One region of the Allobosea sp. CCNWLY174 genome, then DNA from elsewhere that is predicted to be linked to it. Evidence: predicted binding sites of a transcription regulator. Region 1 holds the regulator's gene; each other region holds the start of a gene.
The links. Region 1 encodes LexA, which represses DNA repair genes until DNA is damaged. Its sites were predicted from a motif close to TGTTCNNNNTGTGTTCNG; they were not measured.
Positions count from the first base shown of each region.

Region 2: V7S63_RS14620 (PA0069 family radical SAM protein) is a predicted target of LexA. The motif match lies at 3,318-3,335, and genes of this name have one in related genera.
Region 3: uvrA (excinuclease ABC subunit UvrA) is a predicted target of LexA. The motif match lies at 2,221-2,238, and genes of this name have one in related genera.

Region 1 is NZ_JBBBBQ010000001.1:248,957-254,035, reverse strand. Features, by position in the region: gene moaC (cyclic pyranopterin monophosphate synthase MoaC) at 1-180, shown strand, start outside; gene V7S63_RS01220 (molybdopterin molybdotransferase MoeA) at 183-1,394, shown strand; gene lexA (transcriptional repressor LexA) at 1,728-2,465, shown strand; gene V7S63_RS01210 (ComEC/Rec2 family competence protein) at 2,459-4,678, opposite strand; gene gltX (glutamate--tRNA ligase) at 4,794-5,079, shown strand, end outside.
Region 2 is NZ_JBBBBQ010000004.1:222,687-227,765, reverse strand. Features, by position in the region: gene V7S63_RS14640 (uracil-DNA glycosylase) at 1-505, shown strand, start outside; gene V7S63_RS14635 (M20/M25/M40 family metallo-hydrolase) at 539-1,798, shown strand; gene ypfJ (KPN_02809 family neutral zinc metallopeptidase) at 1,884-2,771, shown strand; gene V7S63_RS14625 (glycosyltransferase family A protein) at 2,775-3,263, opposite strand; gene V7S63_RS14620 (PA0069 family radical SAM protein) at 3,381-4,568, shown strand; gene V7S63_RS14615 (ribonuclease HII) at 4,773-5,079, shown strand, end outside.
Region 3 is NZ_JBBBBQ010000001.1:801,895-806,973, reverse strand. Features, by position in the region: gene uvrA (excinuclease ABC subunit UvrA) at 1-2,071, opposite strand, end outside; gene V7S63_RS03880 (MFS transporter) at 2,262-3,440, opposite strand; gene V7S63_RS03875 (GNAT family N-acetyltransferase) at 3,437-4,015, opposite strand; gene V7S63_RS03870 (LysR family transcriptional regulator) at 4,091-4,975, shown strand; gene V7S63_RS03865 (putative quinol monooxygenase) at 5,068-5,079, shown strand, end outside.

The sequences.
Region 1 (5,079 bases):
GAGGTCAAGCTGACCGGCAAGACCGGAGTCGAGATGGAGGCGCTGACCGCCGTCAGCGTCGCCTGCCTCACTGTCTACGACATGGTGAAGGCGGTCGATCGCGCCATGCATATCGAAGGCGTCCGACTCGTGCATAAATCCGGCGGGAAGTCCGGAACCTACGAGATCGCAGGACCATAGGCATGAGCCTCACCCCCGTCCCGGTCGCGCTCAAGGCGCTGCTCGACAGCGTGCCCGGCCCGACGCCGGCGCAGACGCTGGCGCTGGCGCACTGCGCCGGCCGGGTGCTGGCTGAGGACGTCGCGGCGCTCAGGACCCAGCCGCCCTTCGCCAATTCGGCCATGGATGGCTACGCCGCCCGCGCCACCGATCTCACCCTGGGCAAAGAGCTCAAGGTCGTCGGCGAATCCGCCGCCGGCCGCGGCTTTTCCGGCCAGGTCGGGCCCGGCGAGACGGTACGCATCTTCACCGGCGCGCCGATCCCCGACGGTGCCGATGCGATCCTGATCCAGGAGCATGCCGAGGGCGTCGGCGGCCAGGTCATCCGCGTCGTCAAGCCAGCGGGCAAGGGCCAGTTCATCCGCCCGGCCGGGCTGGATTTTCAGACTGGCGAGATTCTGCTCAAGGCCGGTCGTCGCCTCGATAGCGCTGCGCTCGGTCTGGCCGCCGCTGCCGGCCACCCGACGCTTTCGGTCCGCCGCAAGCCGCTGGTCGCGATCCTCGCCACCGGCGACGAACTCGTCCTGCCGGGCGAGCCGGTCGGCCCCGACCAGATCGTCGCCTCGAACAGCTTCGCTCTCGCCGCGCTGATCGAGGAGGCCCGCGGCACGGCGCTCGATCTCGGCATCGCCCGCGACAACCACCCCAATCTGGCCGCCAAGATCGAGGCGGCGCGCGCCGCCGGCGCCGATGTCCTGATCACCCTCGGCGGTGCTTCCGTCGGCGAGCACGATCTCGTCCAGGCGGCCCTGAAGGCGCAGGGCATGGCGCTCGGTTTCTGGAAGATCGCAATGCGCCCGGGCAAGCCGATGATGATGGGCCGCCTCGGCCCGATGGTCGCGCTTGGCCTGCCCGGCAACCCGGTCTCCTCGATCGTCTGCGGCCATCTCTTTGCCATGCCGCTGGTCGAGGCGCTGCTCGGCATCGCCGATCCCGAGCGCGACCGCAGCGAGCCCGCCACTCTGGCCGTCGACCTGCCGGCCAATGACGAGCGCCAGGACTATCTGCGTGCCACCACCGAGATCATTGAGGGCGAGCGACGGGTCAGGCCCTTCGCCAAGCAGGATTCCTCGATGCTGGCGAACCTGTCGCGGGCCGAGGCGCTGGTGATCCGCCCGGCTTTCGCCGAGCCTGCCAAGGCCGGCGATCCCTGCCGCGTCATCCGGCTGCGCTAGAGCATTTTCGAGCGAAGTGGACACCGGTTCGCGTGAAGAAAATGCGATAAAGCGAAGACCTAAAGCAATTCCGCGGTTCGGAGAATTGCGGAGTTGCTTTAGTCAACTCTCCCGCTCTCAGGTTGTCATCCCGGACAAGCCGCGCAGCGGCGCCGATCCGGGATCCATTCCGGAACCTCTTTCGGGATCCCGGTCTCCATGCAGTCGCCCGGGACGGCATGTCTCAAATAGGATCAGTTCTCATCACAGCGCTCCCCTTGCGGAACACAAGGCGAACGCGTATGGTGTTCGTGCTTTGTTTCGATTCTAGCCCGAGAGGCGAGCGGCGCGACCATGCTGACACGCAAACAGTTTGAACTGCTTCGCTTCATCCAGGAGCGCCTGCGGGAATCCGGCGTGCCGCCCTCCTTCGACGAGATGAAGGATGCGCTCGATCTGCGTTCCAAATCCGGCATCCACCGGCTGATCATGGCGCTGGAGGAGCGCGGCTTCATTCGCCGGCTTCCGAACCGGGCACGTGCGCTCGAAGTCATCAAGATGCCGGACGGCATCGGCGGGCCGCAGGCACAGCGCGGCCGCTTCAGCCCCTCCGTTGTCCAGGGCGGCCTCGGTCAGACCCCGCCTTCCCCGACGCCGGCAGCCAATCTGACGAAGCCGCGACCATCGGCTGCGGAAGACAGCGGGCGCTCAACCGTCTCGATCCCGGTCATGGGCCGCATCGCCGCCGGCACGCCGATCTCGGCGATCCAGGACCGCAGCCACAGCGTCACGATGCCGGCCGACATGCTCGGCGGCGGCGAGCATTATGCCCTGGAAGTCCGCGGCGATTCGATGATCGAGGCCGGCATCCTCGACGGCGACACCGTCGTCATCCGCAAGCAGGACACCGCCAATACCGGCGACATCATCGTCGCCCTGATCGACGACGAGGAAGCGACGCTGAAGCGGTTGCGCAAGCGCGGCTCCTCGATCGCGCTCGAAGCCGCCAACCCGGCCTATGAGACGCGCGTGCTCGGGCCCGACCGGGTCAAGATCCAGGGCCGGCTCGTCAACCTGATGCGGCGCTACTGAATCGCCTCGGCATCCTGTGCCGGCTCCGCAGTTGCGGCTGCAGTTGCCGGAGCAGGCGCTGGTTCTGACGCCGGCTTCGGTTCCGGTCGCGCCCGGGTCCAGGGGCGCAGGCGCGTGACCTCGTCGGCCGTATAGGCGCGCCAGCCGCCGCGGGCCGCATGATACGCCGTCGCGCCGTCGCGCATGAGCGCGCTGCGGTCGATCAGGCGGGCTGCGCAAGGTGCTGTCCAGTAGAGCGACGTCACCACGAGATCGGCGCGCAGGCAGTCCTCGACCAAGGCGATCCGGTCGCGCGTATAGGCTACCGAGCGGCCATCCGGGAGGCGGATGACGCAGCCACGCGGATCGCAAGCGGCGCCATTGCGCAGCGCCGCATCGTCGGGCGCACGCGAATCGCCGTCGGCATGCAGCCATTGCGTGAGCACGAAGCGGCTCGGCTTGCCGGCCAGCACCATCTTGCCCTCCGGCCCCCGCACCAGCACACCCGAGCCGTCTCGCTCGATCAGGATGTCGGGCCGCGACGGGGCCGAGGCCAGCGCCAGCCCGCCGACCAAGGGCAGCGCGGCAAGGAAGCGCAGCGCCGTCGTCCACAAGGTCAGCCAGAGCAACGACAGCGAGAACAGGATCAGCGCGGTCGAGCCGAAAGCGGGCAGCACCACGGTGGAGCGGTCGATGCCGGCGACCCAATGGGCGAGCTGGAGTACATATCCGGAGGCCCAGCCCATCAGCGCCCAGGCCGGCCAGTCGAGTCCGAACGGATAGGCAAGCACGCCGAAGACCGCGGCGGGCATCACGATCAGCGAGACGAAGGGCAGCGCCAGCGCGTTGCCGAGCAGGCCGAACGGGTTGAAGGTCTGGAAATGGTAGACGCCATAGGGCGCCGTCGCCGCGGTCGCGACCATGGTGGTGGTCAGGATTCCCACGGCCGAGAGCCAGAGCGGGCGCAGCGGCCAGGGCCATGCGGCGGCGGCGGCATCGGGCGCCCGCTCCTGCCAGCGCTCGGCGAAGGCGATCAGCGCCGCGACCGCTCCGAACGACATCTGGAAGCTCGGCCCGAGCAGCGCCTCCGGCTCCCGCAGCAGCACGATGATCGCGGACAGAGCGAGGTTGCGCATGGAAAGCGCCGGCCGGTCGACCAGGATCGCCCCGAGCATGACCAGCGTCATGATCAGCGAGCGCTCGGTTGCGACATCGGCACCGGAGAAGATGCAATAGGCGGTGGCACCGAGCATGGCGACGAGCGCCGCGAGCTTCTTCACCGGCCAGTGCAGCGCCACCGTCTGCGACAGCGTGAGCAAGGCCCGCACCAGCCAGAAGATCGTGCCGGCAGCCAGCACCATGTGCAGGCCGGAGATCGAGACGATGTGGTAGATGCCGGCGGCGCGCAGGTCGTTGTTGGTCTGCTCGCTGATCAGCCCGCGCTTGCCGGTGACGAGGGCCGCCGCCATCGCTCCCGCCTGCCCGCCGCCACTGGTCGCGATGCGCTCGGTCAGCGCGTTACGGGCCTGGTCGATCGCGACCGCCAGGGCGAGCCGGCGCGGCATCGGCACGGGAGGCGGCGCGAGCGCGATCTTGCCGGCGATGTTGCCGACGGCGCCGACGCCCTGGAAGAACGCATCGCGGGCGAAGTCGTAACCGCCTGGGCGCGCCGGGCCTGGCGGCGGCAACAGGCGGGCGGTCGCGCTGATATGGTCGCCGGGCTTCAGCGTGGTCACCGGCGTGGTGACGCGCACCCGCCGAGGCCGCTGCCCGGGATCGACGCCCGGCAGGTCCGTGACCTGGATGACGATGCGCACGCCCTTCTCGCGCTGCTCCAGCGCCTCGACGAAGCCGGTGAGCTTGCCGACATGATTGCGGGCGAGCGCCGGCGCCGCGATGTTCGCCGTCCGCCAGGTCGCGGCCGTAAAGCCGGCAAAGGCCGCCGCGGTCGCGATGCAGATCGCCATGATGGCCCGCCGTTGCCGCATCAGCAGCGCGGCGAGCGCACACAGCACCAGCCCGGCCAGGGGCGCGGCCAGCCCTGGCTCGCGATCGGCCAGGAAATAGAGCAGCACGCCGGCCCCCATGCAGACCGGAAGCCAGTTGAACAGGCGGCGGCGCTCGATCTCGGCTTCGAACGCCTGGCGGAGGCGGCCGCCCCAATCGGGCAGGAAAGCAGATAATGGCTGGGAAAAATGGGCGCCGCGCCGCAAGCGCGCAGGCAGAGCCAGCACGCCCACCCTGCTACGGCGCTGTTCTGGCCCGTAGGAGAGCATCCATCCCCCGTCGCGGCCGCGCGATGATCGCGCCCCCTCCCCGCAGGAGGCTCTTAACGGCAGCCGGCAAGCCATGTTACAGCGGCGGCGCCGGATGTCAGCCCCGGCCGAGGCCCGTATCACGATCGCCCTCGCCTCACGCTTACCCGTTCCGCCGGAGCCTTCCTTCATGAGTGACACGGTCGTCACGCGCTTCGCGCCGTCGCCTACCGGATTCCTGCACATTGGCGGCGCCCGCACCGCGCTGTTCAACTGGCTCTATGCCCGCCGCCATGGCGGCAAGATGCTGCTGCGCATCGAGGACACCGACCGCGAACGTTCGACCGAGGGCGCAATCGCCGCGATCCTCGACGGCCTCG
Region 2 (5,079 bases), on a different contig from region 1:
GGCGACAGCCAAGAACCTCGTCTTCGCCGACGGCAATCCGGCCGGCAAGGTCATGATCGTCGGCGAGGCACCCGGCGCGGACGAGGATCGCGCGGGCGTGCCCTTCGTCGGCCGCTCCGGCCAGTTGCTCGACCGGATGCTGGCGGCGATCGGGCTCACCCGACAGGAGCATGTCTATATCGCCAATCTCCTGCCCTGGCGCCCGCCCGGCAACCGCACGCCGACCCCGCAGGAGGTCGCGATCTGCCTGCCCTTCATCCAGCGCCAGATCGAACTAGTCGACCCCGACATCCTGGTCTGCGTCGGCGGCCCGTCGGCGCAGGGGCTGCTCGGCGTCTCCGGCATCCTGGCCTCGCGCGGGCGCTGGATGGAGTATGACACCGGCACGCGCATGATCCGGGCGATCTCAACGCTGCACCCGGCCTATCTCCTTCGCCAGCCCTTGCAGAAGCGCCTGGCCTGGCGCGACCTGCGTACGCTCAAGGCCGCGCTCGCGGCGCCCTGAGCAGATTCTGCGATTCCGCTTCGAAGGGAGTCGATGATGTTCGCGACCGGGATGGCCCGCAGCGCTTTGATCGCAACCCTGATGCTTGCAACGCCTGCTCTGGCAGCGCCGCAAAAGCCCGTCCTCGACGCGGCCGAGGCCGAGAAGCCGGCCTATCTCGCAACGCTGGAAAAGCTGGTCTCGATCGAATCGGGCTCGCGGGACGTGCAGGGTCTGGCGACGATCGCCGCACTCATCGCCGAGCGCCTCAAGGCCCTGGGCGGCGAGACCGAGCTGATCGACTCGGCCGAACCGGCGCGATCGCCGGGCAAGATCGCGCTGGCACGCTTCAAAGGCAGCGGCACCAGGAAGATCATGCTGCTGGCCCATATGGACACGGTCTACGCCAAGGGCATGCTGGCCCAGCAGCCCTTCCGGATCGAGGGCGACAGGGCCTATGGCCTCGGCATCGCCGACGACAAGCACGGCGTCGCCCTGATCCTCCATACCATCGCGCTGCTCAACAGGATCGCGGCCCGGGACTACGGCACGCTCACCGTCCTCATCAACGGCGACGAGGAGATCGGCTCGGCCGGCTCAAGGGCGCTGATCACCAGGCTCGCGGCCGAGCAGGACGCAGTGTTTTCATGCGAAGGGTCCGGCATCGGCCAGGACACGCTGCGCCTCGCCACCAGCGGCGTCGGCTCCGTGCAGCTCAAGGTCACCGGCCGGGCCTCGCATGCCGGTGGCTCGCCGGAGCAAGGCCGCAACGCCCTGTACGAACTCGCCCATCAGATCCTGCAGATGCGCGATCTCTCCAAGCCGGAGATGGGCCTCAAGCTGAACTGGACGCTCGCCTCAGCCGGCTCGGTCAGCAATGCGATTCCTGCCGAGGCGAAGGCGCAGGGCGACATGCGGGCGCTGCGCATGGCCGATTTCGACCTGATCGAGGCCGCGGTGAGGGAGCGCATCCAGAACAAGCTCATCCCCGACACCTTGGTGGAAGTGACATTCACGCACGGGCGCCCGCCTCTGGCGCCGACCGAGGCCAGCAGGGCGCTCGGCGCGCATGCCAAGCGCGTCTTCGGCGAGATCGGCCGCTCGCTGACCATCTCCGAACGAGCGAGCGGCGGCGGAACCGATGCAGCCTATGCCGCGCTCCAGGCCAGGGGCCCGGTGATCGAGGGCTTCGGTCTCAGGGGCTTCGGCGCCCATTCGAACCAGAACGAATATGTCGCGTTGGATTCGGTCGTGCCCCGGCTCTATCTGCTGGCGCGCATGATCACAGACGTCTCACGCGGCGATGCCAAGTAACCGACTGCATGACCAAGCTGACGGCTACGCTTGAGTTCCGCCGCATCCTCGCCGACATTGGCGGCGCTGCAACAAGGGTCCGCGCATGCGTTGGGAAGATTACCGCCAGTCCGATAACGTCGAGGACCGGCGCGGCGGCGGTGGCGAGTATGCCGGGCTTCCCGGCGGGCGCGGCGGCATCGGCATCGGCACCATGGTCGTGCTCGGCCTGCTCGGCTGGGCGCTCGGCATCGATCCGCGCATCCTGATCGGCGGCGCCGAGATGATCGGCGGCATCGGCGGGCGCAGCGCGCCGACACAGGAGCAGCGCAAATCGGCCGGCCCGCCGCAGGACGAGATGGGCAAGTTCATATCGGCCGTGCTGGCGCAGAACGAGGATATCTGGACGAAGGTGCTGCCGCAGCAGGCCAACCGGAAATACGTACCGCCCAAGCTGGTGCTGTTCAGCGGCGTCGATCGCTCCGGCTGCGGCACGGCCCAGTCGGCGATGGGGCCGTTCTATTGCCCCAACGACCAGCGCGTCTATCTCGACCTCTCCTTCTTCCAGGAGATGCAGCGCAAGCTCGGCGGCGGCGGCGACTTCGCCTATGCCTATGTCATCGGCCACGAGATCGGCCATCATATCCAGAACCTGCTCGGCATCCTGCCCAAGGTGAACGAGTTGCGCCAGCGGCTTTCGGAGCGCGAATCGAACCTGCTCTCGGTGCGCGTCGAGTTGCAGGCCGACTGCTTCGCCGGCGTCTGGGCCTACAACCTCCAGGCAATGGACCGGATCGAGGCCGGCGACATCGACGAGGCGATGCGAACAGCTTCGGCGATCGGCGACGACAAGCTGCAGCAGCAGGGCCGCGGCGTGGTCGTGCCGGATTCCTTCACGCACGGCTCGTCGGCGCAGCGCACCCGCTGGTTCAACACCGGCTTCAAGTCGGGTTCCATGCAGAGCTGCGACACCTTCCGCACCAACCAGCTCTGAGCCTCAGAGTTCGGCGCGCTCGCGGCGGACAGTAAGCCGGCGCGGCGCCCGCGCCAGCTTGCCGGAGAGGATCTGCGTCTTCGGCGCGAGCAGCCCCGCCCTGACGCCGCGCGAGCGCAGCGAGACCGCGCCCCATTCGCGCAGCGCCGCCGCCATGCCGCGCAGCGGCATCAGCGCCGGCCGGGCCGCTGCGGTCAACAGATGCCGCTCGATGCTTGGCGTCCATTGCGGCTCGGGCAGGTCGCCCGCCTCGAGCAGGATCACCCAGTCGCCGCGCGCCTGCGCGACACCCGAGGACCAGGCCTCGCCGGCCGTGGCCCTGACATAGCTCGCCCCGGTCTCTTCTGCGAGCCGCGCGATCGCGGCGTCGTCGCCATCGTCGACCACCACGGCATGGCCGATCACACCTTTCGCAACCGCGGGGATCAGCACCGACAAGGTTGCGGCAAGCGCCCTTGCGTCACGATTGGCCCGGATGACGGCAGTGATCATAGGCTGTCAGCTTATGACGCACTGCAACATGTCGCAATCCTGTCACTTGCCTTTTGTTCCTGATATGTTCACATTCCTTGGTCTCGGAACCCCCGATTCCGCCGAGGAGACGAAGCCATGCTGCAGGCCAGGCCCTCAGCCAGGACGCAACCACTCAAGCGCCGCGATGTCGAACCGGACACGGTCTCGGCACCACTTCGGCTCACGCCGGTCGACCCGCTGACCCATATCGGCAGCCAGATCGACCCTGACAGGCGGCGCGGGCGCGGCGCGACGATCAACCCCGGCGGGCGCTACGAGGCCGAGCAGCGCATCAGCGAGGATGACGGCTGGGGGACGCTCGGCGAGCTGCCGGCTTTCAAGACCGAGGTCTCGGTCGAGAAGCCTCGGACCATCATTACCAGGAACGACTCCCCCGATATCTCCTTCGATCGCTCGATCAACCCTTATCGCGGCTGCGAGCATGGCTGCGTCTATTGCTTCGCGCGGCCGAGCCATGCCTATCTCGGCCTCTCGCCCGGGCTCGACTTCGAGAGCAAGCTGACCGCAAAGCCCGATGCGGCGCTGCTGCTTGAGAAAGAGCTGTCCTCGCCAAGCTACCAGCCGCGCACCATCGCAATCGGCACCAATACCGACGCCTACCAGCCGATCGAGAAGAAACTCAGGATCATGCGCGCGATCCTGGAGGTGCTCGCGAAGTTCAACCATCCGGTCGGCATCGTCACCAAATCGGCGCTGGTGCAGCGCGACATCGATATCCTCGCGCCGATGGCGGCGAAGGGGCTGGTCAAGGTCGCGCTCTCGGTGACGACGCTCGATCCCAAGCTCGCCCGCAACATGGAGCCGCGTGCCGCCGCCCCCGCCAAGCGCATCGAGACGATCCGAAAGCTCTCGGAGGCCGGCATTCCGGTGACGGTGCTGGTCGCGCCAATCGTGCCGGCGATCAACGAGCACGAGATCGAGCGCATCCTCGATGCAGCGAAAGCAGCCGGCGCGCGCGAGGCCGGCTATGTATTGCTGCGCCTGCCGCTCGAGGTGAAGGACATCGTGCAGGACTGGCTGGTGACGCATCATCCCGACAAGATGCGCCATGTCGTCTCGCTGATCCGCTCGACCCGGGGCGGCAAGGATTACGACGCCGCCTGGGGTCAACGTCAGGTCGGCTCCGGCCCCTATGCCTGGATGATCGGCCGGCGCTTCGAAATGGCGGCCGAGCGGCTCGGCTTCAACAGCACCCGGCTCAGGCTCCGCACCGACCTCTTCGTCAAGCCGGAGAAGGAGAAGGCACAGCTCAGCTTGTTTTGATCCGACATGCCTCATGGCTGTCATCCTGGACGCAGCACAGCGGAGAGCCGGGATCCATTCCTGAGCCTTTCCGATGAAGGTTCCGGCCTGGGTCCCGGGTCTGCCTCCGGTCGCCCGGGACGACCGCGCTGAGTGTGGCTGTTACCAAGTGGACAGGATGCAATTCCGGCAGACGTTCGCATCGCGATCTGGCATAGCGTCGCTATGACCGCCGATTTCAGCCGCGAGCAGGCCGCGATGATTGCCGGGCGCGCCCGTGTCGCCGGCGTGGACGAGGTCGGACGCGGCCCCCTCGCCGGCCCGGTCGTCGCCGCCGCCGTCATCCTCGATCCCACGGCGATTCCCGACGGCCTCGCCGATTCGAAGGAGCTCAGCGCCCAGCGCCGCGAGGAGCTCTGCGTGCTGATCCTCGCCAGCGCTTTGGCAGTCGGTGTCGGCAGCGCCTCGGCGACCGAGATCGACAGGATCAACATCCGGCAGGCGACGCTGCTTTCCATGCGGCGCGCGGTCG
Region 3 (5,079 bases), 550 kb from region 1:
GCTCATGCGGGGCGGGGTGCTCGATCGAGCCGTTGAGCTTGCGCGCGATCGCCTTGTAGAGCGTGTCGATGACCAGCGTCGACTTGCCGCCGCCCGAGACGCCGGTGATGCAGGTGAACAGGCCGAGCGGGATGTCGACCGTGACGTCCTTGAGGTTGTTGCCGCGGGCGCCGACGATCTTCAGGCTCCGGCCCTTCTGCGGCTTGCGGCGCTTCAGCGGCACCGGCACGCTCATCTCGCCGGTGAGGTACTTGCCGGTGAGCGAGTTCGGGTCGGCGAGGATGTCCTGCGGGGTGCCCTTCGAGACGATCTCGCCGCCATGGATGCCGGCGCCGGGGCCGACATCGACGACATAGTCGGCGGTGAGGATCGCGTCCTCGTCATGCTCGACCACGATCACGGTGTTGCCGAGGTCGCGCAGGCGGCGCAGCGTGCCGAGCAGGCGCTCATTGTCGCGCTGGTGCAGGCCGATCGAGGGCTCGTCCAGCACATAGAGCACGCCGGTGAGGCCGGAGCCGATCTGGCTGGCGAGGCGGATCCGCTGGCTCTCGCCGCCCGAGAGCGTGCGCGAGCCGCGCGCCAGCGTCAGGTATTCGAGGCCGACATCGAGCAGGAAGGTCAGCCGGTCGCGGATTTCCTTGAGGATGCGCGGGGCGATCTCGTTCTGCTTCGCCGACAGGCGCGAGGGCAGGGCGCTGACCCAGGCGAGCGCGTCCTTGACCGAGAGCTGCGAGATCTCGCCGATATGGCGCATGTCGATCTTGACCGCCAGCGCCTCGGGCTTGAGCCGGAAGCCGTTGCACGCCGCGCAGGGCGTCTCCGACATGAAGCGGCCGATCTCCTCGCGGGCCCAGTCGCTCTCGGTCTCCTTCCAGCGCCGCTCCATATTGGTGATCACGCCCTCGAAGGGCTTCTTCACCTCATAGGCGCGCAGGCCGTCATTATAAGCCATGCGCACGGCCTCGGTGCCGGTGCCGAACAGGATGGCGTCGCGCGCGCTCTGCGGCAGCTCGCTCCAGGGCTTGGTGGTCGAGAAGCCGAAATGCTTGGCGAGCGCGTCGAGCGTCTGGCCGTAATAGGGCGAGGTCGACTTGGCCCAGGGCGCGATCGCGCCCTTCTTCAGGCTGAGCGAATGATCCGGGACGATCATCTCGGGATCGATCCGCATCTCGTGGCCGAGGCCGTCGCAGGCCGGGCAGGCGCCGAACGGGTTGTTGAACGAGAACAGGCGCGGCTCGATCTCGGGGATGGTGAAGCCGGAGACCGGGCAGGCGAATTTCGAGGAGAAGGTGACGCGCTTGGCTTCGCCGTTCTCCTCCTTCTCGTCGGCATATTCGAAGACGGCGATGCCGTCGGCGAGGTCGAGCGCCTGCTCCAGCGAGTCGGCGAGGCGGGCACCGAGATCGGGCCGGATGACGATGCGGTCGACCACCACGTCGATGTCGTGCTTGAACTTCTTGTCGAGGGCGGGTGCGTCCGGGATCTCGTAGAACTCGCCATTGACCTTGACGCGCTGGAAGCCGCGCTTCAGCCAGTCGGCCATCTCCTTGCGGAACTCGCCCTTGCGGCCGCGCACGACGGGCGCCAGCAGGTAGCCGCGGGTCTTCTCCGGCAGCTCGACCAGGCGGTCGACCATCTGCTGCACGGTCTGGCTCTCGATCGGCAGGCCGGTCGCGGGCGAATAGGGGATGCCGGCGCGCGCCCAGAGCAGGCGCATATAGTCGTGGATCTCGGTGACGGTGCCGACGGTCGAGCGCGGGTTCTTCGACGTCGTCTTCTGCTCGATCGAGATCGCCGGCGAGAGCCCGTCGATCTGGTCGACATCGGGCTTCTGCATCATCTCGAGGAACTGGCGGGCATAGGCCGAGAGCGACTCGACATAGCGGCGCTGGCCCTCCGCATAGATCGTGTCGAAGGCGAGCGAGGACTTGCCCGAGCCGGAAAGCCCGGTGAACACCACGAGCTTGTCGCGCGGAATCGCGAGATCGACATTCTTGAGATTGTGCTCGCGCGCGCCGCGCACCGAGATGACGCGGGCGTTCGGATCGGCCGCACGGTTGCGGTCGAACATGTCTTCCAGCGTCGCGGCCTGTTCGGCGAGCGTGGTCTTGCGGGCCATGGTGGTGTCCGGTTCGGGCTAAGCCGTAGAGATAGGGCAATCGCCGGCTCGTGCCAGTGCAGCCGGGCGGGAGGCGGGCATGAGTAGCACGCAGCCGCCGATGTTGCCGCATTGTTCCTGCGAGGTGTGCTGACAGAGATTGTCAGGAGCGTGGCAGGCTGTGGAAGCGCGCTCTGAGCAGGATGGCCGAGACCAGCATGGCCAGCGCCAGCGTCCCCGACAGGATCAGCGCCGCCGCAGCGCCATAGCGCTCGATCAGCAGGGCATAGGCGAGCGGCGAGGCGGCCGAGAGGAAAAAGCCCGGCGCCAGCAAACGCCCGACAGAGGCGCCATAGCTCTTCGGATCGAACAGCATCAGCGGCAGCGTGCCGCGCGTGATCGTCAGCACACCGTTGCCGGCGCCGTAGCAGAAGGCGAAGGCCAGTGCCGCGATGGCGCTCGCCCCGCCGGCGAGCCCGACGACGAAGCACAGCGGCAGGACCAGGCAGGCGACGAGGTTGAGGTCGAACGGGCTGGTCTTTGCGCCGAACAGCACTTCGCCGAGCCGCGCCAGCGATTGGCCGATGCCGCGGGTCGCGCCGATCCAGACCGCGCCCGCGGCGGGCAGTCCGAGCCCGGCGAGAATGCCGATCATATGGGCGGACATGCCGGCGTTGAGCACGCCGGCGAAGGTGACGATCAACGCGTAGAGCAGGCCGGCGAAGCGCGTATCGGCCGGGCCAAGCGTGACGACGGGCTTCGCGGCAGCCGCGTCAGACGAAGGCCGCGCGGAGACAGTGGGCAAGGTCAGGTGCAGCGGCAAGGTGAGCAGCGCGAAGCCGGCATAGGCGATGAGGGCGCCGCGCCAGCCGAATTGCTCGGCGAGCACATGGCCGAGCGGCCAGAACACGGTCGAGGCCAGGCCCCCGAGCAGGGTGATCTGGGCGATCGGCCGGCGCGCTGCGCTGCCGCCGATCCGAGCCAGCGCCGCAAAGGCGGCGTCATAGAGGCTGAGCCGCATGGCGAGGCCGAGGCAGAGCCAGGCGGCGTAATAGGCCGCGATCGTATGGGCGAAGGCGAGGCCGAGGCAGCCGGCGGCTGTCAGCAGCGATCCCAGGCACATCACCGTGCGGCCGCCATGGCGGTCGATCAGGCGGCCGATCGCGCCGGAGGTCAGCCCCATCACCAGCAGGCCGGCCGAGAGCCCGCCATGGATGATCGCCTGCGACCAGCCGAGCTCTTTACCGATCAGTTCACCGAAGGCGCCAACGAGATAATAGGACACGCCCCAGGAAATGAGCTGCGCCAGCCCGAGGCAGAAGACGGTGCGGCGGGAGATCACCCGGCCGATCCGGCCGTCCATGGCTGTGGCAGTGTCTGGTCTCCCGGCCCGAGGCTGCGCTGCATCAGGACAGTGTCGACCCAGCGGCCGAACTTGAAGCCGGCCGAGCGCAAGGTGCCGACTGGCTCGAAGCCGAAACGGCGATGCAGGGCGATCGAGGCGGCATTGCCGCTGTCGCCGATCACCGCCAGCATCTGCCGCCACGGGCCGGCCTCGCAGCGGGCGATCAGTGCCGCGAGCAGCGCGCCGCCGATGCCGCGCCCGGCCTGTCCCTCGGCGACATAGACCGAATCCTCGATCGTGTGGCGGTAGGCCGGGCGGGGCCGGTAGCTGCTGGCATAACTGTACCCGACGATCCGGCCGCCCTGCTCGGCAGCGAGATAGGGCAGGCTGAGTGCCAGCACCGCCCGCCGGCGCGCCAGCATCTCCGCGACGCTCGGCGGCGTCTCCTCGAAGCTGGCGAGGCCGGTTAGGACATGATGGCTGTAGATCGCCTGGATCGCAGCCATGTCGGCTTCTTCCGCGTCGCGGACGACGACGGGTGGCGTGGAGGGGGAGGAGTCGATTCTTGTCATCACGGCGATCTTGCGCTTTGCCGTGCCATAAATGAAGCTTCTCGAAGTTATGCAGAGCATGAGAAATTCTTTGATATGAGGGACCTCCGCCTCGACCAGCTCGACAGCTTCCGCCAGGTGATCGCGCTCGGCAGTTTCTCGGCGGCGGCCGAGAGACTGGGCCTGAGCCAGCCGGCGGTCAGCCTGCAGATCCGTGAACTGGAGCGCCGGCTCGGCACGGTGCTGATCGAGCGCGTCGGGCGCCGGGCGCAGCCGACCCTGGCGGGCACTGAACTGCTCGACCATGCCGGCCGGATCGAGGCGGCGGTGGCGGCCGCGCAAGAGGCGATGGCGCGCCATGCGACCGGGGCGATGGGCCGCGTGAGGATCGGCACCGGCGCCACCGCCTGCATCTTCCTGCTGCCGCCGGTACTGCGCGAACTGCGCCAGCAACACCCGACACTGGAAATCACGGTCAGCACCGGCAACACCTCCGACATCGTCAAGGCGATCGAGGACAATCAGATCGATATCGGCCTGGTCTCGCTGCCGGCCGCAGGTCGCGCTCTGGACGTCACGCCGCTGCTGGAGGACGAGTTCGCCGTGATCGCGCCGCCCGGCATGGAGTTGCCGGCGCGATTGACGCCCGAGGCGATGGCGCGCCTGCCGGTGCTGCTGTTCGAGCCGGGCGGCATTACCCGCCGCATCGCCGACGAATGGTTCGACCGCGCCGGCGTGACGCTGAAACCGGTGATGTCGCTCGGCAGCGTCGAGGCGATCAAGCGGCTGGTCGGCGCCGGCCTCGGCTGCGCCATCCTCCCGGGCATGGCAGTGTATGACGAGAACGACGGGCTGGTGGTGCGCGCCCTGACGCCGCGGGTGCATCGCACGCTCGGCCTCGTCCTGCGCAAGGACAAGCCGTTGCATCGCGGCCTGCGCGAGACGCTGAAGGCCTTGCGGGCGCTGGGCACGCTTGGTTGAGCCTGCACTGCTGACAGGTCCGGTCAGGACGGCTGATTGCTCCGTATCAGGCCGGAGGGCAGGCTGCGGCCGGACTCGAGGAGGTGCCTGCCATGTACGGATTG